2 regions of the Rossellomorea sp. ABR4_012 genome follow, and region 2 is predicted to be linked to the other one. Evidence: a T-box and tRNA genes for the amino acid it is inferred to sense, from the RefSeq annotation. Region 2 holds a T-box; the other holds one or more tRNA genes.

Region 1 (15,649 bases), on a different contig from region 2:
AATCTTTATCTAGTTTTCAGAGAATAAAATTCTCTTTAAAAGTACAAAAAAAGTCTTGAAAAATATTTGAAAGACGATATAATAGTACTTGTCCCTAAAAAAGACATCATACATATGTCTGGTGATTATGGCGAAGAGGTCACACCCGTTCCCATGCCGAACACGGAAGTTAAGCTCTTCAGCGCCGATGGTAGTTGGGGGATCTCCCCCTGTGAGAGTAGGACGTCGCCAGGCTAAAATCGTTCCGCAGTAGCTCAGTGGTAGAGCTATCGGCTGTTAACCGATCGGTCGCAAGTTCGAATCTTGCCTGCGGAGCCATATGGAGAGCTGTCCGAGTGGTCGAAGGAGCACGATTGGAAATCGTGTAGACGGTCAACGCTGTCTCAAGGGTTCAAATCCCTTGCTCTCCGCCATAACATATTTACCTGGCCCGTTGGTCAAGCGGTTAAGACACCGCCCTTTCACGGCGGTAACACGGGTTCGAATCCCGTACGGGTCACCAAAGAAGATTTTTCGCCTAAGTGAAAAAAACTTACCATACAAATTGGAGGATTAGCTCAGCTGGGAGAGCATCTGCCTTACAAGCAGAGGGTCGGCGGTTCGATCCCGTCATCCTCCACCATGCTTTTTTACGAAGCGAAGCGGAGTAAAATAAGCGTCCACAATCTTTGCGTAGCGTAGTGAAAACTTCTTTCCTTACTACAAGGAAAACGCTTAATAAAATTATTATCGTCGCGGGGTGGAGCAGTTCGGTAGCTCGTCGGGCTCATAACCCGAAGGTCGCAGGTTCAAATCCTGTCCCCGCAATACCATTGGTCTGGTAGTTCAGTTGGTTAGAATGCCTGCCTGTCACGCAGGAGGTCGCGGGTTCGAGTCCCGTCCAGACCGCCATTTTTCTTGAAATGTTTTAAAATGTTATAGCTCAGTAGCTCAGTTGGAAGAGCACGGTGAAAAATCTTCATCCGATTAATCATCAGCGTACAGCTCGAGCAGCAACTTGAATAATCCTTCTGAGAGCTGGACGATGGACAATTGGATGCTCACTTTAGGAACGAAAAAATTATTATGGCTCAGTAGCTCAGTTGGTAGAGCAATGGACTGAAAATCCATGTGTCGGCGGTTCGATTCCGTCCTGAGCCACCATGTTTTTTTACGAAGCATAGCGGAGTAAAATAAACGTCTTTAATGTTTACCATCTATACAATGATAAGTTTTTTAGCCGAAACTTGATCAGCATTTTACGTGCCGGTGTAGCTCAACTGGTAGAGCAACTGACTTGTAATCAGTAGGTTGGGGGTTCAAGTCCTCTTGCCGGCACCACTGAACAGATGGAGGGGTAGCGAAGTGGCTAAACGCGGCGGACTGTAAATCCGCTCCTTCGGGTTCGGCAGTTCGAATCTGCCCCCCTCCACCAAGCTTTTTTACGAAGCGTCAGCGGAGTAAAATAAGCATCCTTAAAAATTGCGTAGCGAAGCATTAAGCTTTCAAGCGAAGAGAAACAAATTTTCATAGGGGCATAGTTTAACGGTAGAACGAAGGTCTCCAAAACCTTTGGTGTGGGTTCGATTCCTACTGCCCCTGCCAATATGATCATGGCGATTGTGGCGAAGTGGTTAACGCACCGGATTGTGGTTCCGGCATTCGTGGGTTCGATTCCCATCAGTCGCCCCATAAAAGTCACACTATAAAATTCGTGACATATACTAACAATGGGCTATAGCCAAGCGGTAAGGCATCGCACTTTGACTGCGACATGCGTTGGTTCGAATCCAGCTAGCCCAGTAGTATTGCGGAAGTAGTTCAGTGGTAGAACACCACCTTGCCAAGGTGGGGGTCGCGGGTTCGAATCCCGTCTTCCGCTCCATTCATATGGCGCCATAGCCAAGTGGTAAGGCAGAGGTCTGCAAAACCTTTATCACCGGTTCAAATCCGGTTGGCGCCTCCATATGAATGCCGGTGTGGCGGAATAGGCAGACGCGCACGACTCAAAATCGTGTTCCTCACGGAGTGCCGGTTCGACCCCGGCCACCGGTACCATCTGCGGGTGTAGTTTAATGGTAAAACCTCAGCCTTCCAAGCTGATGTCGTGGGTTCGATTCCCATCACCCGCTCCAATCATACATACGATAGACTTTCTCTTTGTGAGGAAGTCTTTTTTGTTTTTCATGATATTGTAAAGAAGCGGTCTGTGATTCTTGGGAAGAAAGCTGCTGGGCTCCATTTCTTTTTATAAAAATTCTAAGTAGCGCAATAAACAGGAATTTGGCGCAATAAATAGAATTTCTGCGCGATTATCGAAAAAGTGGCGCAATAAATGAGATTCCTGCGCAATTATTAGGAAACCTGCGCAATTATTTATGTACCAAGAGAATCCTGTCTGGCAGCAGGCCGAATTTTCACTCTGACACATCGAAACTATAGAATGTTGTTCCTCTATTGTTACGATTCAGACGTTTTCAACTACTTTTTAACAAAAAATCTTTATTCTTCGTCCCTCAACATTAACGATCTACCATCTAATTCGAAAACAACCATCTTCAACTCGACACCACCTATACTCCTCCAAAGCCATCAATAAACCAGTCCACTTCACACCACAAATTCCAGATAACCAAAAACCCTAATAACGAATCCTTACAATAACCAATAAAATCATATAGTCAAAATATTGCACCATCTTTGTCAATTTTGTTGACCTATTTAAAATTAAAACCCCTTTATACTATAAGAAAGCGGTTACATAACAAAGGGGTGGTGATGCGTGTGGAACCAACGTTAAAGACTGGACCAGTAAGTACCCAAGCACAGATCAAGGCAGTGTCAAAGAAGAAGTTTAAATATAAGAGTTTGTTGACGTACGCTGCCTTTGTAGGGCCCGCACTACTCTTTTTCCTAGTGATTCAGATTCTTCCCTTTTTAATGGGAGTCTATTATTCTTTCACTTCCTGGAATGGAGTCAGTTCTGTAGTAGAGTGGGTAGGGTTTGACAATTATAAGCAGATTTTCACGAATGACAAAACGTTTTTTAATTCTTTTATGTTTACGACGAAATTTATGTTTGCTGCCGTTATCATCAGTAATTTAATCGGTTTTGGGTTTGCTTTGCTTTTAAATGCGGCACTTAAAACACGTAATATCCTGAGAACGGTGTTTTTTATTCCAAATGTCATCGGCGGGTTATTATTAGGGTTCATCTGGCAGTTCATCTTTGTTAAAGGATTTGCTTCTGTTGGGAACATGACGGATATCGCATTCTTCAAAATGCCATGGCTTGGTGATGAGAAGACGGCATTCTGGGGAATTGTTATCGTGTTTGCCTGGCAGATCAGCGGTTATATGATGGTCATTTACGTAGCAGCCTTGCAAGGGGTGGATAACTCCCTGTTGGAAGCTGCCAAGATGGACGGTGCATCGAATTGGACGCTCCTGACAAAGATTATTATTCCATTGATCCTTCCGGCATTCACAATTTGCTTCTTCCTGACGATTTCGATGGCCTTCAAGATATTTGATTTGAATATCTCGCTGACCGGGGGAGGGCCATTTAATTCCACTCAGTCTGTAGCGATCAACATTTATCAGGAAGCATTCCAGAATAACCGTTATGGTCTTGGAACGGCGAAGTCCATTTTATTCTTTGTTGTCGTAGCAATCTTTACGACGTTCCAAGTCATGCTGACGAAGAAGAAGGAGGTTGAGGCTTAATGGGCAATCGCTATACAAAGAAGACATTTGTACTTGAGATTATCGGGATATTGCTTGGTCTCATCTTCTTGATTCCCTTTTACTTTGTTTTTATCAATTCTGTTAAGCCGTTTGCAGCCATCCTCATTGATGCAGCAGCATGGCCGAAGGAATTTATGTTTTCGAACTATGCAAAGGTGTGGGACGTCATCAACTTCCCTAGGGCATTCTGGAATTCACTTGTCATCACTGTAGCAAGCAACATCGGCTTAGTGGTGATCAGTTCAATGGCTGCCTGGAAAATGGTCCGGACTCCGGGCAAGTTCAGTAAGATTCTATTTGTTATTTTTGTATCAGCGATGGTCATCCCTTTCCAGACGGTGATGATTCCGCTTATGAAACTCGGAGGTGCTTTGAACCTGACGAACAGCATACCAGGGTTGATTATCATGTACTTTGGTTTTGGAGTACCATTATCCCTGTTCTTGTTTCATGGTTTTGTGAAGACAGTGCCTGTTGAGATTGAAGAGTCGGCCATGATTGATGGATGCAGCCAGTTTGGTGTGTTTTGGAGAATTGTATTTCCTCTCCTTAAGCCGATAACCGTTACAGTCATCATACTTAATACGCTTTGGATATGGAATGATTACCTGCTGCCGCTCCTTGTTTTACAGGATGCTGAGCTGCGTACGATTCCACTTGCTGCAAGTTCATTCTTTGCACAATATACAAAGCAGTGGGATATGGGGCTTGCGGCATTGGTGCTGGGCATTGCACCGATCATCGTATTCTTCCTGTTTTTACAAAAACATATCATTAAAGGAATTGCTTCAGGTTCTATTAAGTAGATATAAAGGTTCTGTTATTCCTACAGGACTTTATATACAATAAATTTATATCAGGGAGGTCAAACCAATTATGAAACGCATTCTTTTACTTCTTACATCTTTCGTTCTTGTATTTGGTATCATCGCAGGGTGTTCTTCAAAAGATACGTCATCAGGAGGTGACGGTGATTCTAAGTCAGGCGATGACGTAGTCACTCTTAACTTGTTCCAATTCAAAGTGGAAATTGCTGATCAGCTTCAAGAGATGATCAAGGAATTCGAAGCAGAACATCCAAACATCAAGGTGAAGCTTGAAACAGTCGGAGGCGGTGCCGATTACGGTGCTGCACTTAAAGCGAAGTTTGCTTCCGGGGAAGAGCCGGATATTTTCAACAACGGTGGTTTTAAAGAGTTAGAACTTTGGCAGGAGAAGTTAGCGGATCTTTCAGGTGAGCCATGGGTGGAGCATGTTCTGCCTATCGGTAAAGTTCCAATGACGGCTGAAGACGGCAAGCTTTATGGTATGCCGGTCAATCTTGAAGGATACGGATTTGTGTACAATAAAGATTTGTTTGAAAAAGCAGGCATCAAAGAAGCTCCAAAGACAATTGATGAATTGAAAGACGCTTCCAAGAAGCTTGAAAAAGCAGGAATCACTCCATTCTCGGCTGGATACGGAGAGTGGTGGGTAATCGGTCAGCATTTACTGAACATTCCTTTCGCTCAGCAGGAAGATCCTGAAGCATTCATCGCAGGATTATACGATGGTTCTGAAAAAATCGTCGGTAATGAAAAGTTCAAGCAATTCAAGGAAGTACTTGATACTGAGCTTAAATATGCAAATGATAATCCACTAACAACAGATTACAACACTCAGGTAACGCTTTTCGCTTCTGGTGAAACAGCGATGCTTCAACAAGGTAACTGGACAGAGAATATGATCACGGAAATCAATCCAGAAATCAATATGGGCTTCCTTCCTATTGCCTTGAACAATGAAGAAAGTGCAAACAGTCTACCAGTTGGTGTTCCGAATAACTGGGTATTAAACAAAAACTCAGAGCACCTTGAAGAAGCAAAAACATTCTTGAACTGGATGGTGTCTTCTGAAACAGGAAAACGTTATATCACAGAAGAATTCGCGTTCATCCCGGCATTTGATAACATCGAGCCTGCTGGACTTGGTGACCTTGGTACGTCAATCCTTGACTACTCTAAAGAAGAGAAAACAATTCCTTGGACTTGGTTCAGATGGCCGGATGGAGCAAATAAAGAATTTGCTGCTGCCATCCAGGAATATGCTGCAGGAAAAATCGACTATGATACTTTACTAGAGAGATTCCAGCAATCCTGGGATAACTTGAAGTAAAACAGAATAAACGGAAGCATGTCTGTAAAGGCATGCTTTCTGTTTATTCTAAAAAGTACTTTACGGGAGGTACGATCGAGGAGGCTCACAGATCACCACCAAAATGCGAAGTCCTGCTTGCACGGAAATCAACTGCGATGGTCAAAGAGCTTTCTTGTTTGAAATATTTCATTATTTTGAAAAAACACTTCATGTATGTACAAGTTGGTATTATACTAAGGATAAGCAAAAAGTGGAGGTACCTTTCCTCATGTTAAAGAACAGTATCCGGAATAAGCTGATTGTGCTCCTTATGATCACCACCATTGTACCTTTCGGCAGCTCCATTGTGATTACATATTTGTACACCAAGAATTCGATAGAAGATCAGGTGGTGGCGGAGAGCAGGAACTTGTTATATCAGGGGAAGATTAATCTAGAGAGCTATATTAATGAATTAAATGATTTGACTTTATCCCTCTATAATAATCCTGATTTTATCAACTACATGAGAAACCCGGGTCAGGGGGATGATTACCTGACGATCGGGATTGTGAAAAATGTTGTGCAAACGATTTTATACACTGCGGATACGATCAACGGGGTAAGGATTTCGTTTGCGGAAGAGGACAGAGTCATCTCAGCTACTAAACGTTCAAACGTCGTTTTTTCAAGTGAAAAGAACGAGACAGACCAAGAAGCATTTCTAAGTGCGGAACGCAGTCCGTACAATATGTATATTGAACCGGCTTTTCCTCAGCAGGAGAATGAAATCAAGCGTACAAGAAATATCATCACGATCCACAGGGCGTTCAGGAATATTCCTGATGATGAGGTTCTCGCCTACATATCCCTTGAGATATCCCCGGAGAAAATCATTGATTTAAGCCGGAATTTATATACGGAAGAGACCGAAGAATTTTATCTTCTGACACCTCAGGGTGAAATGATATACAGCTCCGACCTTGATGTGTCGGATGATCAAAATAACCAGAAGTGGATCAAACGCATCGTTGAGGGTAAAGAACTTGCAGGGACGCTTGAATGGAAAGAAGATGATTTCAACGGGGTGATCATGTATGATCAGCTGCCTGTATCGGCAGGGGGGTGGATCCTTGCGAAGCGGGTCAGTTATTTGAACCTTTACGAAAGCGCCTTCAGTGTCGCGAAAATCAATATTCTATTTGGTATCCTTGGATTGACGCTGGTCGTGCTTGCCACATTGTTCGTGTCATTCAAGATCACATCGCCGATCCGGGTTCTTCTAAAGAATATCCAGCAAGTGGAAAAAGGGAATATGAATGTACAGTTCCCGTCGTTCGGTCCAGATGAAATCGGTTTGCTGGGATTCAGGTTCCAACAGATGATCGAACGGATCAATACGTTGATCAATCGTGAATATAAGCTCGAGCTTGAGAATAAGAACAACCAATTAAAAGTGCTGCAATCCCAAATAAACCCTCACTTTTTATATAATGCACTTCAATCCATCGGAACGGTGGCGTTGAAGAATAAAGTGCCGCAAGTTTATACCCTCATTACCTATCTCTCGAAAATCATGAGGTACGGAATGAATATGGAAGAAGATATGGTTCCGCTCGATAAGGAAATCAGTTATACAAAGGCATTTCTTCTTCTTCAAAAAGAGCGGTTCGGGGAGAATCTTGACTATACTATAAAAGTGGATGAACGGGTAACGGACGCTGCCGTCCCTAAGATGATCCTCCAGCCGATCATTGAAAACTATTTCAAGCATGGTTTTGATATCCGTGATGGGATAGGCAGGATCGAGCTTGTCTGCATGAGTGAAGATGATCAGCTCGTCATCACCATAAAGGACAATGGCATTGGGGTGACCCAAGAACGATTAGAGGAAGTATATGCACATTTCAGAGCTGCTGCCTTAAATAAAATCGGGGATGCCACGAATATCGGATTAAAGAACGTATTTGTACGCTTGAAGCTTTATTATGATGATAACGCAGTGTTACTCCTTGAAAATCCTGACGAAGGAGGCTTTAAGGTCACCATGAAGCTGCCAATAAAGATGGAAGGTGAAGCGGATGAAAGCAATCATCATTGACGACGAAAAACATGTGCGTGAAGGGTTACTTTTATTAGCTGAGTGGGATCAATACGGAATTCATACTATCCTTGAAGCAGAAGATGGCGAGCAGGCAAAGAAACTGATCACCGAGCACCGGCCGGAAATTATCTTCACGGATATGAGGATGCCGAAGCTTGATGGTATCAGTCTCTTAAAGTGGCTGCATTCTTCCGATATCAAAAGCAAAACGATTGTCGTGAGCGGATATGATGATTTTGAGTATATGCGAAATGCGATTTTTTATAAAAGCTTTGATTATATCCTCAAGCCGATTGAACCGGATGTGTTGAATGACACATTGGAGAAAGCGGTCAATGAATGGAAGGAACAGGTGCGCTCGAGAAAATACCTGGTGGAAGAAAACAGGGTAATAAATGAAGTGAAGCCGCTTTATTGGGACCGGTTGTTTTCAAACCTGTGCAATGCTGAAGTCATTCCTGAAGCAGCGGAGGAAAAGATTGAAAATGAATTCGGTGTTGTATTCAGTAAACTGCAAAAGACAGCTGCACTCATTCCGATCAAGCCGATTGTCATGAAATCATTTCAGGGAGACAAAGATCTTGCCTTCTTCACGTTGACGAATATTTGCAATGAGCTGCTGAGAAAACATAATGACGGAGTTTGTTTCAGGAACATCCATAAAGATGAAGAGCTCGTCATTCTCTTTTGGAACGATAAGAACGTTACATTTCTACTGGATGAACTTTATTCGTTGATTTATCAATTCAGCAAAATCTGCATCACGATCTCTTTAGGGGAGAAATCATTGAACCTGAAGGAAACTTATACTTCCTCTCTGGAAGTGTATATGAAACATGATTTAAGAAAGTCGGATAAAATCATCACGTCTGGTGGAAAAACTAAACCGCTGCTGCACTTATTAGACTATTCCAATGACTTGAAATGGACGATCCGTACAGGCAGTCCTGCTGCGGTTGAATCCTCACTCCAGCAAATCTTTCAGACTTTGGAAAACAGGCATACGCTTTCCCTGGAGCAGATTGAGATTTGGGAAAATCAATTTGAACTGCTCCGGAATAATTGGTTGAAAGAATATGAGATTGAGAGTCGGTCCTCTTTTTACAACGGAGTGGATTATTGGAGTGAAGAGGGGGCATTTTCACTTCAGAAATTCAAAGAAGAAAAAATGAAAGAATTTAACGAATTGGTCGAAACCTTAACTACGAAGAAATATCAGAAAGAGAAAAACAATATGCAGAGAATCGAAGAGTATTTGCAGCAGCATTATCAGGAAGATGTGACCCTGCAGGAAATAGCCGATACATTCTTCCTGAGCAGGGAATACATTTCAAGGAAATTCAAACAGGAATACAAGCTGACGATCACGGATTATTTAACGAATATCCGCCTGGAAAAAGCTATGAAACTATTAGAAAACCCTTATCTCAAAATATATGAAGTTGCCTATGGGGTTGGGTATGTAAATGAAAAATACTTCAGCAAGGTGTTCAAAAAGCAAGTAGGGATTACGCCAAATGAATTCAGGCAGTCCCTGCTAAAACATAACTGATGGAGGTCAAATCATGATAAACGTTACAGTATGGAATGAGAATCGTCATGAACAAAAAAGCGAAAAGGTGCGCGAAGTGTATCCGGAGGGAATTCACGGAACGATTGCGTCATTCCTTGGTGAGGAATCCTTCAACGTCAGGACCGCAACATTGGATGAAGAGCAGCACGGGCTGACAGATGAGGTATTGAATTCAACGGATGTCCTCCTTTGGTGGGGGCACATCGCCCATGATGAGGTCTCGGATGATGTAGTTGAAAAAGTGAAGCAGCGCGTCCTTGACGGGATGGGACTGATTGTCCTCCATTCCGGCCATTTCTCTAAAATTTTCAAAGAGCTGATGGGAACATCCTGTGACCTGAAATGGAGAGAAGCCGATGAAAAAGAACGCATCTGGATTGTCGACCCGAGTCATCCGATCACAGCCGGTCTGGGGGAATACATCGAGCTTGAAAAAGAAGAGATGTACGGGGAGCATTTTGATATCCCGGCACCCGATCAATTGGTGATGGTGAGCTGGTTCGAAGGCGGGGAAGTGTTCAGAAGCGGATGTACCTATCAGCGCGGGAACGGGAAGATCTTCTACTTCCGTCCAGGCCATGAAACATATCCTACTTATTACAACCGGGAAGTCCAAAAAGTGATCATCAATGCAGTGGAATGGGCAAAGCCTGTAGAACGTAACAGGCCCGTTTACGGGAATGCAAAGCCGCTTGAAGAAATTAAAGGAGCTAACTAAAGGAGGAAGTAACATGAGCAAATTAAAAATTGGTGTAATTGGTTGTGGAAGTATCGCCCAGCATCGTCATCTGCCTGAATATGCAAGCAACAAAGATGTTGAAATAGTGGCTGTGTGTGACATTGTGGAAGAACGAGTTAAGAAGACAGCTGAAAAATATGGCGCTGAAGCGTATACCAGTTATAAAGAACTTTTTTCTAATCATGAAGTGGAAGCAGTAAGTGTTTGTACGCCGAATTATTTGCATGCACCGATTTCGATTGCCGCACTGAATGCAGGAAAACATGTTCTATGTGAGAAGCCAATGGCGACGTCGGTTGAAGAAGCGGAGAGTATGATTGCAGCTGCTGAAAAAAACGGCAGAAAATTGATGATTGCCCATAACCAGCGCTTTGTTCCTTCGCATCAAAAAGCAAAAGAGCTGATTGAAAAAGGTGAAGTCGGCAAGATTTACAGCTTCCGTTCTGCATTTGGCCACGGCGGCCCTGAAGGATGGAGTGCCGATGGCAAGGACAGCTGGTTCTTTAAGAAAGATGAAGCATTCATCGGGGCGATGGGGGATCTTGGAGTACATAAGACCGACTTGCTTCGTTATGTGCTTGGTGAAGAATTCGTGGAAGTGGGCGCGTTTGTGGAAACAAGTGCAAAGGAAAATGCCGATGTTGATGATACAGCTGTTTGTGTGCTGAAAACAGAAAACGGGACGATCGGGACTCTTGCTGCCAGCTGGTCATATGTGTCAAAAGAGGATAACTCAACGATTATCTACGGAGAGAAAGCGATTCTACGCTTAGAGGATGATCCGGTACATTCATTAGTTGTTCAATATGCGACTGGTGAAGTGGTCAGATATGAACTTGGCGGCATTCAAACGAATGAAGACGGAGGCCAGACGAACTCGCGCGTGATTGATCAGTTTGTTCAGTCCGTGCTCGGGGATACCGAACCGCCTGTCAGCGGAAGTGAAGGAATGAAGTCTCTGCAGGTCGTGTTATCTGCGCTTGAGTCAAATGAAACGAAAACAATTGTAAAACTGTAACTTGAGGTGAATGCAGCATGTCAAAACTTCGAATGGGGATCATCGGGGTTGGCGGGATTGCACAAAACCGGCATATCCCTACGTTCAAGAAACTGTCAGAAACGGTCACACTGGAAGCGGTCAGTGATATAAACGCATTGACGGCCCAAAACGTGGCAAAAGAATTTAATATCCCTAGAGTATTCAGTGACTACCGCGACATGTTCGAGCATGTTGATGCCGTCACGATCTGTACTCCGAATAAATTTCACGCGGAAATCACGATTGCGGCCCTAAATGCGGGTATCCACGTATTCTGTGAAAAACCAATGGCGATGTCACCTGAAGAATGTCAGGCGATGATCGATGCAGCAAATGAATCAGGAAAAGTATTGGCGATCGCTTATCACTATCGGTTCATGAAAGATTCCCGTGCTGCAAAACGATTCATCACTGCAAACGAAATCGGCGAGCCGATCGTCGCAAGGGCAAGAGCAATCCGCCGGCGCAAGGTGCCAGGCTGGGGCGTATTCACGAATAAGGAGCTGCAGGGAGGTGGAAGTCTTATTGATTACGGCTGTCACTTCCTGGACCTGTCGCTTTGGCTGCTCGGGAATCCAAAGCCTGTCGTGGTGACTGGCACAGCTTATAACAAGCTCAGCAGAATGCCTGGAGAAGTCAATCAATGGGGAGACTTCGACCGTGAAAACTTTGAGGTCGATGACCATGTGACGGCTTATATCAAGTTTGATAACGGTGCATCGATGCTTTTTGAAACATCCTGGTCCGCCAATGTGAAAAGCGATGAAGAAAGCTTGAGTATATCGGGGGAAACAGGCGGTGTCGATCTGTTTCCGCTGCACATCAATCAAATGAAGCACGGAATGCTCTTAAACAGCGGGGCTGACTGGATTCCCGGTGAAGACGATCCGAGCCTTCCTCAAGCCGAGAATTTCATCAACAGTTGTCTCGGGCTTGAAGAGCTGATTGTAAAACCGGAAGAAGCGATGGCTGTTTCCATGATCGTCGATGCGATTTATAAAAGCAGCGAAACACGCCAAAGCATCACATTGAAATTGGGGGAAGCATAGATGAAATTAGGTGTATTTACAGTATTATTTTCTCAGAAGAATCTAGATGAAATGCTTGATTATGTGAAAGAATCAGGCTTGCATGCGGTCGAAATCGGAACCGGCGGCTATCCAGGAAATGCTCATTGCGACCTCGAAGCCCTATTGGAAAGTGATGAAAAGCGAAATGAATACTTACAGAAAGTGACATCGCGCGGCCTTGAAATCAGTGCCTTCAGCTGTCATGGCAACCCGATTTCACCGGATTCTGCGTTTGCGGAAGAATCGCATGCAGCTCTTGAGAAGACCATCAAGCTCGCTGGTTTGATGAACGTGCCCGTTGTAAACTGCTTCTCGGGAACAGCAGGCGATCATGAAGGTGCCAAGCATCCAAACTGGCCAGTATCTCCATGGCCGAATGAGTATGGCGATATTTTGAAATGGCAATGGGAAGAGAAGTTGATTCCTTATTGGAAGAAGATGGGGCAGATTGCTGAGGAGCATGGAGTGAAAATCGGCCTGGAGCTGCACGGCGGGTTCCTGGTTCACACTCCATATACGTTGCTGAAGCTCCGTGAAGAAACATGTGACGCAATCGGTGCCAATCTTGATCCAAGTCACCTCTGGTGGCAGGGGATCGACCCGGTGGCTGCGATCAAGATTCTTGGAAAAGAAAATGCCATCCATCACTTCCATGCAAAAGACACGTACATCGATCAGGATAACGTCAACATGTATGGTTTGACGGATATGCAGCCGTATGGGAACATCCAGACCCGTGCGTGGTCTTTCCGTTCGGTAGGATGCGGCCACAGCCTCCAGGAATGGTCAGATATGATGAGTGCACTGCGCACATTCGGATACGATTATGTGGTAAGTATTGAACATGAAGATCCGCTCATGTCGATCGAAGAAGGATTCGGGCGTGCTGTCAAGAATCTGAAATCGATTTTGATCGAGGAGCAGCCGTCGGATATGTGGTGGGTGTAAAGACCTTGTTAGTCGGAGAGGATCCTTTAGGGTCCTTTTTTTATTGAAGAGTTGATGCCGTTTGCAATATTTGTTAAAACGAGAGATTAATTCTGGTTTCTCATAGATTGTTGCCGATTTCTCATAGTATAATGGCCTTTTCTCGTAGATTATTGCGTAAAACTCATAAATTAATCACCATTTCTCATAGAATAAAAAGTTTTCGTCCATCCTCATCACTCTTTTTAGCCAAATAAAGCCGGAATCCCTGCTTTCTGACAGAGATTCCGGCTTTCAATTTCAAAAATCATCCGCTTACCACTTCACAAGTGCTCTCGCCGCCATGAATCCCGATAAACATATCCATTAATGACTTCGTCAGCTTCTCACCTTCCTCTATAGGAATCGAAGGCTTCAAGAAAATGATCTGAACTGCATTTTTTGTTGCATTTCCGACAGGTGCGCGGTTGGAATCAACGAAAGGGCTGCCGAAAGGACCATTTTCATCTTCTGCAATGATCAAGTTCTCCAATGAGTTTTCACGTCCGTTCAGTCCTGTATAGGTATCTCCGTGCTCACCAATTCTTAAGCTGATAGTTTCACCTGCCAGCCTATCCAGATCATAAATCCCGATCGGTACTTCATACTGTAGTGAAAAAAAGTTATTCAAATCAATAGCCGAGTTGATAGTGGTAAGATAATTCTGCTTTTTTATACGGCGGTAAAGGGCTTCAGCCGAATGACGGTAGCGGTTAGGGTCTTTGCCCGTTTTCTTGAATACATCCCGCCACTCTCTCACCCCATCGATATCGGTCACATTTTTTTCCTGAAGATCGAAGAAAATGGACTCTTGAAATAACTGAAGCCTGCCTTTCAGCATTTGAGGGGATTCCCCGACTTCGATATCATGGTAATGAATGACGCCTATTTTAAAATTGGGAATGGTTGAAGTGATTGAAGAATCAATTGTTATTTCCATTTTTTTTCCTCCACATTTTGTTTAAAATAGTTTATCATAATACTCGTCTGTAATCATTTTTAACGTATTTACTAGTTTTTATATATACGGAAAGGAGGCGGTTGCTTTGGATTTCGATCAATTAAAACAGGATATCATCGACTACAGTAAAGAAATTGGGATTGATAAGATAGGCTTCACTACAGCAGACACTTTCTCTGAAATGAAGAACAGGCTGCTTCGGCAAGAGATGCTTGGATATCAATCAGGTTTTGAAGAAAAGGACATAGAGAAGCGGGTCAATCCTTCACTCATTTTCGACGGACCTAAATCGATTATCGCCATTGCTCTTGCCTACCCTTCCAGAATGAAGGATGCACCACAAAGCAAAAGGGGTGAAAGACGGGGCATTTTCTGCAGGGCTTCATGGGGTACCGATTATCATCATGTGCTGCGGGACCGTCTTGCTAAATTAGAAGAGTATATTGTTTCACGTGTTCCTGAGGCACGTTTTAAATCGATGGTGGACACAGGTGAACTTGTTGACCGGGCGGTTGCTGAGCGTGCGGGGATCGGCTGGAGTGGTAAAAATTGTTCCATCATTACACCGGAGTTTGGATCATATGTGTATCTGGGTGAAATGGTTACAAACCTTCCTTTTGCACAGGATGAACCGATGGAGGATCAGTGCGGGACATGCAATATATGTGTGGACGTGTGTCCTACAGGGGCTTTGATCGAAGGCGGCCAGCTGGATGCGCAGAAATGCATCGCATTTTTAACACAGACAAAAGGTTTCCTCGCTGATGAATACCGGGTGAAGCTTGGAAATCGATTATACGGTTGTGATACCTGTCAAACTGTCTGTCCCGAAAATAAAGGGAAGGATTTTCATTTTCATGAAGAAATGGAGCCGGACCCGGAAATTGCGAAGCCATTGTTAAAACCGCTGCTCACAATCAGTAACCGTGAATTTAAGGATAAGTACGGGCATGTATCTGGTTCATGGAGAGGCAAGAAGCCGATTCAGCGGAATGCAATCATTGCGCTTGCTCATTACAAAGACGAGACAGCGATTGAAGATTTAATTAAAGTAATGGAAAACGATGTGAGGCCGGTGATGCGTGGAACTTCCGCCTGGGCACTTGGGAAAATTGGTGGAAGAGAAGCTGAAAAAGCATTATTGAAACAAAAAACAATTGAAAGAGACGAAGACGTTCTTGATGAAATCGAAAAAGGTCTTCGACTGTTTGCCCCGGATGCGGGATAAGGATAAATCCATTTAAGAAATGGATTTATCCTTTTTTGTTGTGAACAGAGTGTTTCCCTCATAGATATGAAAAGAGGAGGGAAGGCGATGATCAGAAAACTTCTGATGGATAATATCAATCATGTGAT
Region 2 (15,649 bases):
TCTTTCTCCTTGATTTTCATAAGACCGGCAATTTGTTTCCTCGACTGTGCGATTAATTTTTCCACCCGGCCACCAAATGAATGAATGGATGAGGGATTGGCATAGTAGACTTCATTTACTTTCAAATAAGCATCCAAAGCTTCCTTATATGGTCTTGTGGTTGCAGCGTTATCAAAATATATCACGTTATACACCTTCTTTAGTTCTATCCAATCATTAATCTTATCACAAAATCATTTTTTCCCAAATGAAATCGAAAAAATGTACACCCAATATTATTATGACAATAATGATACTAGAGAAAAACTTTCAAATTTTAATTATTTTATAAAAATAATCATTGATAACTCTAACAAAATTTGCGACAATCATTTAGGTAATAAAAGGAGGAAGTTATTTAAATATACTAAATTGTAAGATTATTTAGTTTTTCGACATTCTTCTACACGTATATGGTAAGATAGTTTTGCTCATGATAACGTTTACAAACGGAGGGGTATATATGAACGAGAAAGCGCTGTCATTTAGCGGTGTTTTAACTGTGGGGCTTATGCTCTTCGCTCTTTTCCTAGGAGCTGGAAATATGATTTTCCCGCCATTCCTTGGTCAGCAGGCAGGCGATCAAGTATGGACAGGTATTATCGGGTTTTTAATCACAGGAGTGGGGCTTCCATTGATGGGGGTAATCGCCATCGCCAAATCCGGCGGAGATCTTCAAACTCTGGCAAACCGTGTCCATCCTATATATGGGTTAGTTTTCACCATTATTATGTATCTTGCGATCGGCCCTTTCTTCGGAATTCCAAGAACAGGTACAGTTGCATATGAAATTGGCATCATTCCTTTCTTATCTGAAGATGCAGCAAAATACGGGATTTCCCTGCTTATCTATTCGATCATCTTTTTTGCAATTACAGCTTGGCTTGCGATGAATCCTTCCAAGCTTGTTGACAGAATCGGAAAGATTTTGACACCGTCTCTGCTCATCATTCTAACAATATTAGTGGTGAAAAGCATTGTAACTCCAATGGGCAGTTTCGGAGAACCGAATCCTGCCTACCAGGATGGTGCGCTCTTTAAAGGATTCATCGAAGGCTATTTGACGATGGATACCATTGCAGCGCTAGTCTTTGGGATTGTCGTCATCAATGCAATAAAGGACCGCGGCATTACAAGTAGGACAACCTTGACAAGGATCACGATCATCGCGGGCTTCATCGCTGCATCGGGATTGGCCCTTGTGTATCTGTCCCTTAGCTATATCGGAGCCACGAGTACAGAATCGATCGGGGTTCAGGCTAATGGGGGCGCGATTCTTTCTGCAGCCGCAAACTACTTGTTTGGTTCTTTAGGCGCTGTGATTCTCGGGCTTGCCATTACATTCGCCTGCATCACTACATCTGTTGGATTGGTATCGGCTTGTGCACAATACTTCACGAAGATTTTACCCGTATCTTATCCAAAGCTTGTCATTATTTTGTCTGCGTTCAGCATGCTGATTGCCAACATCGGATTGACTCAGCTGATTGCCGTTTCACTGCCGGTACTGATCATGATTTATCCATTGGCGATCGTATTGATCCTGCTTTCATTCATGCATAATTGGTTCAATGGCTACTCAATGGTTTATGTTGGTGCTTTGATACCGACAGGACTGATCAGTTTGATTGATGGCCTTAAGACAGCTGGAATGGATGTAAGTGGAGTGAGCAGCGCCTTGAGCTTCCTTCCTTTTTATGCTGAAGGAATAGGCTGGCTCGTCCCAGCATTAGCGGGAGCTGTCATCGGATACGTCATAGCTGTTCTGGCTGGTGCATCAAAACGTATTATCGAAGCTTGATTCCATTGAAAAAGACCGTTGAAGAAGATTACACTTCTTCAACGGTCTTTTTGATTTTTATATCATCAAGATCAATCAGAGTTTTCCCAGTAACAAACAAAAGCCAGTACACCAAAAGGCATACTGACTTACATGATTAATGTTCTTCGAGGTTAATCATCTTTTCTATTTTCTTCAGAGCACCCGGCTCTACTTTTTCAATCGTGGTGGCTGCTTCTTCAAGAGCTTTGCGGTAGTCATATTGCCTGAAGGCTTCTTCTGCCGCCTGAAGCCCTTCCCGTACAGAATGATAGCGGCTTCTGTAGCGGTTTCCGTACTGAATGATCTTCTCTGAAAGCAGGACATTCTCGATCAGCTCTTGTGTCTTGTTAAAGAAATGATCAACTGTATCGGCCGCTTCCAGCAGCGTTTCCTGGATGAATTTCATATTTAACGGTTTTTCTGTCAGGCTTGCGTTCACTTGTTCGATCTTTCGGTGAACTTCATTCAGAAGGTCATCATAATCAGCAGGCAGACCCGGCACATTGCTTTTAGCGATCATCCTGCTAGCTTCTGCCGTCTTTTTCTTGAGCTCTGCAATTTTTTCACGCGTCGTTAATTCATCTTTTCTTAAATTCTGCAGGAATATGGCAAATTCCGTCTGTTCCCCATTAAGTACCTCGAGTGCGTTTCTGATTTCCTTCAGTTCTTCACTCAGCGCTGAGTAAGCAGTCTGATTGCTTTCAACTTTATTGATAACCAATTCATGACGCTTTGATAATTGAATGATTTTCTTATGAAGCTCCTGCGGTGCCTTAAGATCGGTTTCATGCAAATGGTATCCTTGCTGCACCAGATTCACTTCATACTGAATATCATCATTCTCTTCTTTTGCTTTTATCAATCCTTCGGTCGTCTCGTCCTTGTATTGAAGAACAAAATGTCTGGCATGTACTTCTTTTTCCAATAAATCATAAAGCATTTCAACTTTACTCTTGATTTCCTGCAATCCCTGCTCCACTTCTTCGACTTCTAAAGACTGAAGACGATCAGTGAACCCTGCAAGCGTTTCGTTTAATGCCTTCACTTCTTTTTCTACTTCTACATGATCGAGTATGTAGCCTTGCTCTGTCATTTCGGCATAACCGGCTTCCAGTTCAGATAACTGTGAAGGAAGAATATTCTCGCAGTCTGCGGTCAGCTTAGGAATGCTCTCCATCTTATAGGCGATCGATTTCATTTCCTGACCCAGGTTCAATACGATTTCACGTGCATCCAGATAGTTACCCTGATCTGTCAGTTCGTTAAATTGTTCGATCTCTTTTGCGAGCGTGTCCAGTACAACTTCTATTTTCTTAGCCGCCTGACCATATGTATGACGATATGCAAGCAGCTGCTTCTTGCTGCCACGATATTCTTCTTGTAAAAGTTCGATCTCTTCCCTGTTCTTTTCTTCACTGCCGACCAATTCGTTCAGCTCTTGAAGGATCTTGTCGATCTTGGATTCAGTGTCGGTAAGAACCCCATCGATTTTAGACAGTGTCTCTTTTGTTTTCCTAAAACGGAACTTATCTGTGTAATCTTCTGCATCGAATAGCAATTCTTCAATATCAGGAAGCTGCACAGCCACGATTTCGTCCCATCCCTGTCTCCAGCCTTCGAAAAGCTGTTCAGTCTGACCAGTCATATTGAGCTGTTTGACTTTAGACAGTTCCTCAGGAATCGGCCGGTTCATAATATCTACCTTCCACGCTTCGTACCGGTCAATTTCCGTATAATATTTTTTTCTGGATAAGACTCCTATAAGGAATAAAATCAAGATTAGTATGATTCCAGCGATGACATATTGCATCTTAAGCCCCCTGTTCAACTATTCAGTAGACATCTATATGAATTTGAAAGTTTCATTAATAAATACTCATTGTTATAATGATACCATGAGAACGACATTTTTTGACTAAAAAATTCTATTTTTTCAACTGTAAAAAGTTAAATTTTAGTGTTTTCTCTAAAAATAGTGAAATATTCATACAAGAAGTTGATGAATTTGGATGAAGGAGGTGTTTTTATGATGAAAAAGGTCGACGGACATATTCATACTCCTTTTTGCCCTCATGGAAGTTCTGATTCCTTCCGTCAATATATAGAAAGAGCCATCTCCCTTCAATATACTCACCTCACCTTTACCGAGCATGCCCCCCTTCCTGCCGGCTTTAAAGATACAACGCCAGATCAGGACAGCGCGATGGCTGAAGAAGATGTTCCATCATACTTCGATACTATAGAGGAACTGAAAGAGAAATACAGACATCAGATTATAATCCGCTCCGGGTTGGAAGTCGATTATATTGAAGGATTTGAAAAAGAAACGGCCGATTTATTGAATAGATGGGGTTCCCGATTGGATGACAGCATCCTTTCAGTCCATTTCTTACATTATAAAAATAAGTGGGACTGCCTTGATTTCAGTCCTGAGGTTTTTCACAGCATGATCGATCGGTATGGTTCAGTAGACGCTGTCTATGCTCATTATTACAGAACAGTGAAGAAATCCATCGATGCCGATCTCGGTGCTTTCAAACCGAAACGCATCGGACATATCACGCTCGTCAAAAAATTTCAAAAGCTTTATCCTGCCTCAAAGCCATTCACTGAAGAAGTCCATCAAATTCTTGAGTCCGTGGCACTGCGAGGATTCGAACTCGATTATAACGGGGCAGGAGTCATCAAACCTCACTGCGGGGAGTCATACCCTCCGAAGGAAATCATCGAGCGCGCTCGTTCGCTCGGCATCAAGACCGTATATGGATCCGATGCCCATACTGCAAGCGGCATCGATCAGGGAAGACATGCCATGAAGCTGTAAGACAGCAAAAAGAGATTGCCCTTTGTTTGGACAATCTCTTTTTTTCGTTATTCAAATGATGAGTTCCTTCTTGAAATCCGTTGAATCTTCCTGAGACAGCAGCAGGTTGATCCATTGATCGATATTCTGATAATACTGATCGACAAAATAATATTCCTGTGGAAACATCTGCCATACTTCCCTCAAGTGCTGGCTGTTTAAAAATGGCATCGTCAGCATCGATTTCAATTGAATGACGAGGAAGCTGATCGGTTGTTTTTTAAAGGACCTGTCAACCATCCCCTGCTCGAATAGACATTTCATATAAAACCTTTCTTTCATGAGATAGGAAGAAATGATTTCCCTTACGATTTGCGAGTCGATGGATACCTCCCGCCAGATGAAGCGGGATAATTGATGATGTTCACTTTGGAATTTAAGTATTTTGAATACTGCACGCTTCAGGCATAAATCTGCACGGATGTATTTGAGTGCATCTACTTCTTCTTGCAGGAAATGCAGGTATTGTTCGAAGAAATGTGTAAAGCACGCCTCTAGCAGCCCCTGTTTACCTTTGAAATAGTATGATATGGTCGCTGGATTCACTTTCGCCTTGCCGGCGATATCCCTCACGGAGGTCCCGTCATAACCTTGGTCGTAAAACAATGAAACGGCTGCTTGAAAAATGGCTTCCTTTGGCGAAGTAGAGGTTTGTCCCTTTTTCATATTCTCCCTCTTTTCTCTTCTTTTAAGTTTTCCCAAAAATGTAATGTACCGGTTAAAAATCGAATCTATTGAAGCTTCATTGAAAGTATGCTAAAAATGTTCTAATAGAGTATTCACATAGTGTTTAACAATGATTTCGCTTTTACCTGAAGAATTCCTTTAAGTATTTCTCGACAGTTTTTCCTGTCTAGAGGCGATACTGCAAGGAATTCACACTGATTTTGTAGAATTGGGGGAAATGATGATGTTTCAAGCAGAAAAATATCAAGGAACAAAAAAAGATAATTACGGACTTGTAACGAAGCAGCTTAGTGCACTGCTTGAAGGTGAGCCGAATAAAATCGCTAACTTAAGCAATGCCACTGCGCTATTAAATCAATTTTTGGATCGAATCAATTGGGTCGGATTTTATTTATACGAAGAAGAAACCGATCAGCTTGTATTGGGGCCATTCCAGGGTCTTCCTGCATGTGTCCGCATCCCATTGGGACGAGGCGTTTGCGGTACTTCCGCCAGTGAAAGAAAAACACTTGTCGTTGAAGACGTCCACAGCTTCCCAGGCCATATCGCATGTGACGCTGCCTCCCAATCCGAAATCGTCATCCCACTTGTTAAAGACGGAAAGCTTCTGGGGGTACTTGACATCGACAGCCCTGAAAAAGCCCGTTTTGATGAAGAAGATCAGAAATATTTAGAAGCATTTACCGAGGAGCTGCTGAAACACCTATAATACAAAAAAAAGCGTGCAGAATTTAAATCCTGCACGCTTCTTTTTTATTTTACTTTACATCACATCACTTGGAAACTTCACTTTATTCAATGCCTGTTCAAGATCATCCCAAATATCTTCTGACGATTCAAGACCGACAGAAAGCCTGAGAAGTGTATCAGTGATACCCATCTTCTGTCTCGCTTCTTCTGGAACGACTGCATGTGTCATCGTAGCGGGGTGCTGAATCAATGTCTCTGCGTCCCCCAGACTGACGGCGATCTTAATCATATGCAAATCATCCATGAACCTTTGGGCATCTTCCTTCGATCCTTTAATGGTAAAAGAAATCATGCCGCCGGGCTTTTTCATCTGCTTCTTCATGATTTCATGCTGGGGATGATCCGATCTCCCGGGATAAATGACCTGTTCCACAGCAGGATGTGTTGCTAATAGACCTGCAATCTTGTCGGCACTTTCACAGTGACGATCCAGACGCACAGCCAGGGTCTTTAATCCTCTTAATAATAACCAGGCATCAAATGGAGAAATAATTCCGCCGATATCCTTTTGTGTCGTCATTCTGATTTCAGCCATCTTCTCTTGTGAACCGACCACAATTCCTGCAATGACATCACCGTGTCCGCCGATGTATTTCGTCGCACTATGGATCACAATGTCACAGCCGAGTTCCAGAGGCCTTTGCAAGTAAGGAGAACAGAAGGTATTGTCTACAACCACAGGGATCCTCTTTTCGTGGGCTATCCTGGCAACCATCTCTAAATCTATCAATTGCATTGTCGGATTGATCGGTGTTTCAACATAAATGCATGTTGTATTGTCTTTGATTTTTGCCCTGATTTCTTCTTCTGTGTCCATTGCAGAAAAATCATGCTGAATCGCAAACTTCTCGTTCATTAATTCGAGCAGGCCGAACGTACAGCCGTATACTCCTTGAGAACAAAGGATATGATCTCCTGCTTTGGTCAATGAAAAAAGGACCGCTGAAACGGCAGCCATCCCGGAACCGAAAGCAAGGGCCGCCTCTCCCCCTTCAAGAGATGCCATTCTTTCTTCTAAAATGCCTACCGTCGGATTGCCGAGCCTAGAATAGATATATCCTTCTTCTTCACCTGAAAAGCGATTTTCTCCCTGCTTCGCATTGGCAAAAGTATAGGTTGAAGTTTGATATAAAGGGGGTGCTAAACTATCAAAATGCTGAGAAGATTTATACCCCTCATGAATCACACGTGTTTCAAAATGTTTCTCATCTTTCATCAAGTATTCCTCCCACTATGTTCCCTCTAAGTTCTGTTATTCTTCTATTCTAGAATATGATAATCCCACTAAAAAAGAAAGCGTTTACATTAAAGTGTTAAAGGATTCATCTCAAAAATAGGTGTCAGAGGAACTACTTCTTTAAAATTGACACACAAAAAAACGGCAGCTCTAAAAGCCGCCGGATTCCTATGGGATTATTTTATTAGAAGACGTGTATCCAGATCTTCCACCACTTGATTCTTCCCATGATTTTTTGCAATATATAGAGCTTCATCCGCTTTCTTAACTAATTCCTTTACTGATTCAGGGCCGGCGCTGTCAGATTTCCCCCATGATGAAAGCCCGCAAGAGAGCGTTACCCTTGGCTGTGTTTTACAGGCGATCTCTTCCACAATGGCTTCAGCAATGATGAGTGCATCCTTTCGTTCAAAACGGGGCAGATAAACAGCCATTTCTTCTCCACCCCAGCGCGCGGCTAACCCATCCTCGGCTACATGAACCTTAAGGAGGCTGGCTACCTGGATCAGGACTTCATCCCCTATTTGATGGCCATAATTATCATTCACCGCTTTAAAGTCATCGATGTCGATCAGCAGCAGCGTGCCGAGTTCATCTTCTTTCATCGCCGTTTCCATTTTTTCATCAAGATAATGCCGGGCATACAATTTCGTCATATGATCGGTGATGACCAGATGCTCGAGCTCTTCTCTAAGTGTCGCATTCGTGATCGCAAGGGCTGAATGATGAATAAACGACTGCAGGAGCTTGTACATATCAAACGAAAACATATACGCCTCTATATGTAGGACGACACAGAAACCAATCAGTGTTTCATTTTGGGTCATTGGCACAGCCATAAGAGATAAATAATCAGGTGCAGCAATCCGGTCACTGACGTCTCCGAGAAAGATTGAATCCCGCTCCTTTTTGATCCGTTCTTTTACATAGGAAATGTATTTCTGTCCTTCATCTGTAAAAAACACGGAAGAGCTCTGCTCCAGAATCACTGGTTCATTCTTTTCATTTAATACGAATCCGATTGCGCTGGGATGAAATGACCGCTGTATCTGTTTCTTCAAAAATAATAGGGTATCGGATAATCGGGACTCCAAATTCAGCTGATGGGAGGTTTCATTGATGAGCTGTAAATCACTGATCAGCCTTTTCGACTGTTCATACAGTTTGGCATTCTCCAGCGCACTTCCTGCTGTATAAGCAAGTAATTTGATAAACTCGATTTTTTGTTCAGTAAACAGCATATGAGACGCTGTTCCCACTTCCAAAACGCCATAAATCCCCTGTTTCCCTCTCAATGGGGCATAAAGCATGGTTTCTTCATCCAGCTCAATATTCCCATTTACAAAAGCCTGCATGGCAAAAGGATTAGCCTTATCAAAATCAAAGCATTTAATCGGAAGAGAGCCGAAGTCATATCGGTCATTCGATAGAAGGATTTGGAACGTATCCTGCGGAAAAACCTCGCACAGCGTCTCGATAATCTGCACCAATAACGTCTGTACATCCCTGTTGGAATGAAAAACTTCCGTTACCTTAAACAATTCCCGGTAACGCCTTTCTTCTTCATACACATTCTGTACCTTGGATGCATGTTTCAGGAACTGATCGTTCGCTTTCCAGAAAGAAGAAAGCCATTCCGGTTCAGCTGTTTCCATTGCATCCTGTCCTTGGATTAACAACACGTACGTCTCTTCGGCATCCGTTTGAAACCGGAAGCCTGAATGGAAAACAGAATCACTGCAGTTCATGACAAAATATGAAGCGCCTTCAAAACATCTCCCTATGCAGCCCTCACTCAGTACCAGAGGAACCTCCCCCTCTTCGGTGCTTTGAAGCAGGCAGAATCCCTCCTTTCTGTTTTTATATAGGAAAGCTGTTTCAATCCCCAGGCATTCCTTTAACAACTCGAGCCAGTTATCAACATATTTTGATTGCAGCCCGTCAGACATATCATCATGAATCAAATCGAATAATTTAGATTTATAAGCATGTAATTTATCAGTTAGAATGGTCATTTCCTCACCCGTACCTTAAAAGGTTTGTGAATCTAAGATTAATGAGATTTCGCAAGGACCAGTTCGTCCTCATATACGATGAGCCATAAAGAGTCATCAGCGGACAGCGGATGTATTTCCAATGGCTTTGTTTCTTTTAACAGTTGTAATTCAATTTTTTGTTGATTAATCGCCACACTGGCTTTATGATTGCTTTTCTCATAACGAAATGATTGACGAGTTGAATGACCATTTTCAGGCTGCTCTGTTCTAGTCAGCACTTCTAAACCATTTGAAAAAAGGACCCATTCATCTTTCTTGATTTTTACCCATAGGCCATCCCCGTCACCATGGATTTTCATTTCCTCGATATGTTCCTTCATTGCTGCGCTGTGAAGCACGTTAAAATGGAACTTATCTTCTTTTTCTATTTCATATAATACAAGAACCGGCTGATCACCGGACATTTTAGCAACTGCTGCAACGGCGTTTTGTTCACCATCCTGTTTCTTGAGGACCTGCGCGGAAACAAATGGTTCCTCACTATATTCCACCTCCCGGGAGGATGCAGAATATACAAAACCGATTGCCACGACAAGCAAACATGAAGCAATCAGTATAAATCGTATGTATTTTTCACGCTTTGTTTCTTTCAAAAGCATTCACCTGACTAACTTATTTACCACTCTTTATTATAACATACGAAGAACCGTATGACTGAAAATTTTTGCAATATTTAGGTAGAGAATTGGTAATTGCAGTTCAGCACTATGTAAATATTCCCAATTGTTCTAACCGCCAATTTTTATTTGCAATGTATGATCATGGACATTAGACTGATGACAAGCAACACTATATTAGACGGAAGAAGGTAATGATAAGTTTTAAATTCCTAATAAAGAAAAAGTATTTTTCTATACTGGATCATCTAGTCTTACTATACGAATCTAAAATACTTCCTTGACTTATATTCTTCTACGTCATATAATGTTCTTTGTGTAAAATAATGCAGCTTCAGTGAAGTCCTTTATGTCCGTATTTTGTTCCTCTGTACTGAGGTGTATCTTGTAACCCTCTGCTGCTAGGGCGAAGGTACATGAAAACAAAATACACATAATTGTTAATTCACAGGTGTTTTTATTTTACAACAAAATAAAAACAATAAAGGAGGAGTCTCTCATGGCTCGTTATACTGGTCCAAGTTGGAAATTATCTCGTCGTCTTGGAATCTCTCTAAGCGGTACGGGTAAAGAATTAGAAAAGCGTCCTTACGCTCCAGGTCCTCATGGTCCTAACCAACGCAAAAAAATCTCTGAATACGGTTTACAACTTCAAGAGAAGCAAAAACTTCGTCACATGTACGGAGTAACTGAACGTCAATTCCGTAACCTATTTGACCAAGCTGGCAAATTACAAGGTAAACACGGTGAAAACTTCATGGCTTTACTTGAGTCTCGTCTTGATAACGTTGTTTATCGTTTAGGTTTAGCGCGTACTCGCCGTCAAGCTCGTCAGCTTGTTAACCACGGTCACGTAACGGTTAATGGATCTCGCGTAGATATCCCATCTTTCCGCGTACAACCTGGACAAACAATCTCAGTTCGTGAAAAGTCACGCAACTTTGACATCATCAAAGAAGCTCTTGAAGTGAACAGCTTTGTTCCTGAGTTCTTAACTTTCGATGCTGACAAACTTGAAGGTACTTTCACTCGCGTTCCTGAGCGTTCTGAATTACCAGCTGAAATTAACGAAGCTCTTATCGTTGAGTTCTACTCTCGTTAATCTTTGTGAAGAAGAAACTCTGTCCTATTGGGCAGGGTTTTTTTGTTATTTTGGCAAGAGGATCCGCATCTTTCAGGAATTTCGGTTTTGGGATAGGGGTTAAGATCAACTTAAAAATCAAAATTCGACAAGTTGGATAAGGTTAGGATCCAGGCAATAAAGAAAATCCGACAAGTTGCTCAATTATGAAATAAGTGGCGCAATAATTTTAAAAGTGGCTTAATTATCTTGAAAGAGGCTTAATTATCTTGAAAGAGGCGCAATTATTCAGAATCCGGCGCAATAAATATGAATATAGTTATATTCTCCCATTCCGGACCCATTTCTCCTGTGTTAACTCTCCCTTTCAAATAAAATCAAGCTTCCCTCAATCAAAATCATCTAAAATCTGCCTGCCTCCATCCGAATTCATACAAAAAACAGCGCAATCTCCAAACTCGAGATTACGCTGTCCTCCCAACCAAACATTTCTTACACGTACTGAATCTTAAAGTACTTCTTCTTCCCTCGGCGGATGATCGTGAACTGTCCTTCGATCATATCCTTCTCATCGATCACATGCTGTAGATCTGTCACACGTTCTCCGTTGATGTAGATGGCGCCGTTTCCTACGTCTTCACGCGCCTGGCGTTTCGAAGGTGAAATTTTCGCACTCACGATCAAATCAACAAGACCGATCGCGTCTCCTTTAGGCTGTTCGAATGACGGCACATCCTTGAAACCTTCCAGGATTTCAGATGCAGATAATGACTTGATGTCTCCGCTGAATAGTGCTGCGGTAATACGGATTGCCTGTTCCAACGCTTCTTCACCGTGGATCATTTTTGTCATTTCCTCGGCAAGTGCTTTTTGTGCTTTACGTAAATGCGGTTCCGTCTCTACCGACTGAGTAAGTGCCTCGATCTCTTCATGAGACAGGAATGTAAAGTATTTCAGGTATTTCACGACATCCGCATCAGCTGTGTTGATCCAGAACTGGTAGAACTCGTATGGAGACGTTTTTTCCGGATCAAGCCAGATCGCTCCGCTCTCCGTTTTACCAAATTTCGTACCATCTGCTTTCGTTACAAGCGGAATCGTAAAGCCGAATGCTTTTGTTTCTTCTTCATGAGTTCTGCGGATCAGCTCAAGACCGGTAGTGATATTCCCCCATTGGTCGCTTCCGCCGATCTGAAGCTTACAATTGTAGTTGTCGTATAAGTGATTAAAATCAAGCGCCTGAAGAATCGTGTATGTGAACTCAGTGAATGAGATCCCCGATTCCAGGCGGGATGAGATTGTATCTTTTGCCAGCATGTAGTTGACACCGACATGCTTACCGAAGTCTCTCAGGAATGTCACGACATCCATCGCGCCGATCCAGTCGTAGTTATTCACCATGACCGCTCCGTTTTCCCCTTCGAAATCGAAAATGCTTTCCAGCTGATTTTTGATACTTGCTGCATTGTGCCGGATTGCATCGATTGTCTGAAGTTTACGCTCTTCGTTTTTACCGCTTGGATCACCGATCAAACCAGTCGCCCCTCCGACTAAAACCAGCGGACGGTGCCCTTCATTCTGAAAGCGGCGAAGAGTTAAAAATGGCAGTAAGTGACCGATGTGCATACTGTCTGCCGTCGGATCGATTCCGCAGTAAATGGAAATGCTTTCTTTATCTAAAAGGTTCATCAACCCTTCAGCGTCTGTTTGCTGGTACGTAATTCCACGCCACTCTAAATCCTTCAATAATTCCATGTCCAATCTTCCTCCTTCTTCTCTTCAATCCATTTAACACACACGCATAAAAACAAAAAAGTCCCTGCATAAATGCAGGGACGCTGTCGCGCGGTACCACCCAAATTAAGGAAAATACATCCTTCACTCAAAAAAGATAACGGCTTTCACCGTTTGCTGCTACTATGAGTTCACAGCAAAAGCTCCAGGATGTAATTCATCTGCATTTTGTGTCAGTTTTCAGCGGCCACTGACTCTCTGGGTAACAGGGAATGCAAACTACTTGATCCTCTCATTGCGGTAAGGTTTTTATGTCAAATGAATTGAAAAATCAATACTAATCTATATTAGGTTTTTACCATAATGCACGATTTTAGTCAATAAAGTCAAGATTTTTTTATGTCAAAATACCTTTTTTATATGACTTTTTACGACAGTGTTCTCTCGGATATGCTATAATAGGAATGTTCTAGGGGGAATGAAAATATGAGAGAAACGTGGAACAAATTACTTGAAAAATTAGATCCTGCCATCAGGTTCTTTACAAATACCAAAGTTCAAAAACGAGCAAGAATTACATACGGAGTATTTTGGAACCTTGCACTGATCACCCTTGTTGTATTGGTACTCGGGACGGCATTCGCCGGTGGTGTGGGTGCCGGTTATTTCGCATCGCTCGTCAAGGAAGAACCGGTTCGTTCTTACGACCAAATGAAAAAGGATATCTACAATTATGAAGAAACCTCGCAGCTTTATTTCGCTGATGATGTCTATCTCGGAAAATTAAGGACGGACCTTGAACGAGAAGAAGTGAAACTTGAGAATGTTTCTGAGCATCTGCGAAATGCTGTCATCGCCACTGAAGATGAGTATTTCAAAGAGCATAATGGAGTGGTTCCAAAAGCGATTATGCGTGCAGTATTGCAGGAATTCACCAATGCTTCCACTCAATCTGGTGGAAGCACGCTCACACAGCAGCTCATCAAAAACCAGATCCTGACAAATGAAGTATCCTTCGAAAGAAAAGCTAAGGAAATCCTTCTCGCCCTGCGACTGGAAAGATTCTTTGAAAAGGACGAAATCCTCGAAGCCTATCTCAATGTTGCAACATTGGGAAGAAATTCATCAGGCCGTAATATCGGCGGAGTCCAATCTGCCGCACAGGGAATTTTTGGTGTGGATGCAAAAGACCTGACCCTTCCACAGTCAGCATTCATAGCCGGATTGCCTCAGGCTCCATTCAGTTACACACCATTCTTGAATAATGGAGAACTCAAAGAGAACCTGGAGCCGGGTATGTCACGTAAAAACACCGTTCTCTATCGTATGCATAGAGAAGGTTACATTACCGACAAGGAATATGAAGACGCAGTCGCATATGATTTAACAAAGGATTTCATAGAACCGAAAGCTTCTCCAAATGAAAAGTATCCTTGGCTGACAGCCGAACTTGAAAGCAGGGCCATCGACATCATGACGGAGGTTCTTGCCGAGAGAGACGGCTATTCAAAGCAGGATCTTGAAAATAATGATGAATTGGAAGAGAAATACCACACACTGGCTGACCGCAATGTCCGTCAAAGCGGGTATGAAATCCATTCAACCATCGATAAAAAAATCTATGACCAAATGCAAAAGACAAAAAATGCATACAGCATGTACGGTCCATCAAAAACGGTCACAACAACCGATCCTGAAACGGGTGAAGAAGTCCAAGTTGAGGAACCCGTGCAAGTCGGGGCCATCATGATAGAGAACAAGACTGGAAGAATCATAAGCTTCATCGGGGGCCGTGATTTTAAAATTGAGCAGTTGAATCACGCAACTTCTTCCTACCGCTCTAACGGTTCGACAATGAAGCCACTGCTTGCTTATGCACCGGCATTGGAGTATGGCTATATTTCACCGGGATCTCCCCTGCCTGATGTCGGAGTCAATATTAATGGTTGGACACCGGAAAACTACTCATTGAGAGAGCGGGGACTATTCCCTGCAAGACATGCACTTGCAGAGTCCTTGAACCTGACGGCGGTCAGAACGTATGCAAACATATATGACCGCAATCCATTCAATGAGTTCCTGATGAAGATGGATTTTGCTAGATTGGGCCGGGTTGATAACAACTTGTCCCTTGCACTCGGAGCCACCACAGATGGTGTGACGGTCGAAGAAAACGTCAATGCTTATGCAACGTTCGCCAATGGAGGAAAGTTTGTCGACGCCTATATGATCGATAAGATCGTCGATCAAGATGGAAACATCGTATTTGAGCATAAATCAGAAGCTGTGGATGTATACAGTCCTCAGACTGCTTACCTGACGATCGATATGATGAGAGATACGCTCGACCATTCCCTTGGAACTGGCCGCTACGCGAAAAGATTCCTGAACTTTTCATCGGATTGGGCAGGAAAATCAGGTACTTCCCAAGACTATAAAGATCATTGGTTTGTCGCTTCCAACCCGAGCATCACCTTTGGTACCTGGTTTGGGTATGATACACCTTCAGATTTAAATACGGCAGCATCCCGCGCGCAGTATGGACATTACGGACTAAGAAACATTCGTTTATGGTCCTTCCTGCTGAATGATACAAGAGACCTTGCACCAAGCCTGATCGATCCCGAAGGCTCCTTTAAAGAACCGGGCGGAATCGTACGACGTTCATTCTGTTCCATCTCCGGACTGCTTCCTTCAGAAGCATGTACGAAAGCCGGATTGGTCAAGAGTGATTTGTTCAATGCCAAATTTGTACCGACCAA

What was found. The T-box of region 2 lies ahead of tyrS (tyrosine--tRNA ligase). A T-box ahead of a tRNA ligase gene usually reads a tRNA of that ligase, here a tRNA-Tyr.
Region 1: it encodes a tRNA-Tyr, which carries the amino acid that the T-box ahead of tyrS (tyrosine--tRNA ligase) is inferred to sense. The anticodon was not compared.

The regions. Positions count from the first base shown of each region.
Region 1 covers NZ_JBSWVK010000007.1:149,883-165,531, reverse strand. The annotation lists rRNA gene rrf (5S ribosomal RNA) at 118-234, shown strand; tRNA gene ACXAFV_RS21545 (tRNA-Asn) at 244-318, shown strand; tRNA gene ACXAFV_RS21540 (tRNA-Ser) at 322-413, shown strand; tRNA gene ACXAFV_RS21535 (tRNA-Glu) at 428-502, shown strand; tRNA gene ACXAFV_RS21530 (tRNA-Val) at 547-622, shown strand; tRNA gene ACXAFV_RS21525 (tRNA-Met) at 734-807, shown strand; tRNA gene ACXAFV_RS21520 (tRNA-Asp) at 815-891, shown strand; tRNA gene ACXAFV_RS21515 (tRNA-Phe) at 1,068-1,143, shown strand; tRNA gene ACXAFV_RS21510 (tRNA-Thr) at 1,245-1,320, shown strand; tRNA gene ACXAFV_RS21505 (tRNA-Tyr) at 1,331-1,414, shown strand; tRNA gene ACXAFV_RS21500 (tRNA-Trp) at 1,511-1,584, shown strand; tRNA gene ACXAFV_RS21495 (tRNA-His) at 1,596-1,671, shown strand; tRNA gene ACXAFV_RS21490 (tRNA-Gln) at 1,711-1,782, shown strand; tRNA gene ACXAFV_RS21485 (tRNA-Gly) at 1,790-1,864, shown strand; tRNA gene ACXAFV_RS21480 (tRNA-Cys) at 1,872-1,945, shown strand; tRNA gene ACXAFV_RS21475 (tRNA-Leu) at 1,953-2,037, shown strand; tRNA gene ACXAFV_RS21470 (tRNA-Gly) at 2,041-2,114, shown strand; gene ACXAFV_RS21465 (carbohydrate ABC transporter permease) at 2,758-3,705, shown strand; gene ACXAFV_RS21460 (carbohydrate ABC transporter permease) at 3,705-4,532, shown strand; gene ACXAFV_RS21455 (ABC transporter substrate-binding protein) at 4,603-5,880, shown strand; gene ACXAFV_RS21450 (sensor histidine kinase) at 6,131-7,942, shown strand; gene ACXAFV_RS21445 (response regulator) at 7,923-9,497, shown strand; gene ACXAFV_RS21440 (ThuA domain-containing protein) at 9,511-10,236, shown strand; gene ACXAFV_RS21435 (Gfo/Idh/MocA family protein) at 10,250-11,275, shown strand; gene ACXAFV_RS21430 (Gfo/Idh/MocA family protein) at 11,293-12,345, shown strand; gene ACXAFV_RS21425 (sugar phosphate isomerase/epimerase family protein) at 12,346-13,314, shown strand; gene ACXAFV_RS21420 (B3/B4 domain-containing protein) at 13,601-14,272, opposite strand; gene queG (tRNA epoxyqueuosine(34) reductase QueG) at 14,379-15,521, shown strand; gene ACXAFV_RS21410 (amidase domain-containing protein) at 15,612-15,649, shown strand, end outside.
Region 2 covers NZ_JBSWVK010000001.1:1,389,567-1,405,215, reverse strand. The annotation lists gene ACXAFV_RS06850 (cysteine desulfurase family protein) at 1-185, opposite strand, end outside; gene brnQ (branched-chain amino acid transport system II carrier protein) at 503-1,840, shown strand; gene ezrA (septation ring formation regulator EzrA) at 1,977-3,671, opposite strand; gene hisJ (histidinol-phosphatase HisJ) at 3,888-4,685, shown strand; gene refZ (forespore capture DNA-binding protein RefZ) at 4,737-5,390, opposite strand; gene ACXAFV_RS06825 (GAF domain-containing protein) at 5,635-6,120, shown strand; gene megL (methionine gamma-lyase) at 6,175-7,377, opposite strand; gene ACXAFV_RS06815 (sensor domain-containing diguanylate cyclase) at 7,575-9,413, opposite strand; gene ACXAFV_RS06810 (hypothetical protein) at 9,452-10,048, opposite strand; gene rpsD (30S ribosomal protein S4) at 10,572-11,174, shown strand; gene tyrS (tyrosine--tRNA ligase) at 11,646-12,908, opposite strand; T-box leader at 12,982-13,192, opposite strand; gene ACXAFV_RS06795 (transglycosylase domain-containing protein) at 13,374-15,649, shown strand, end outside.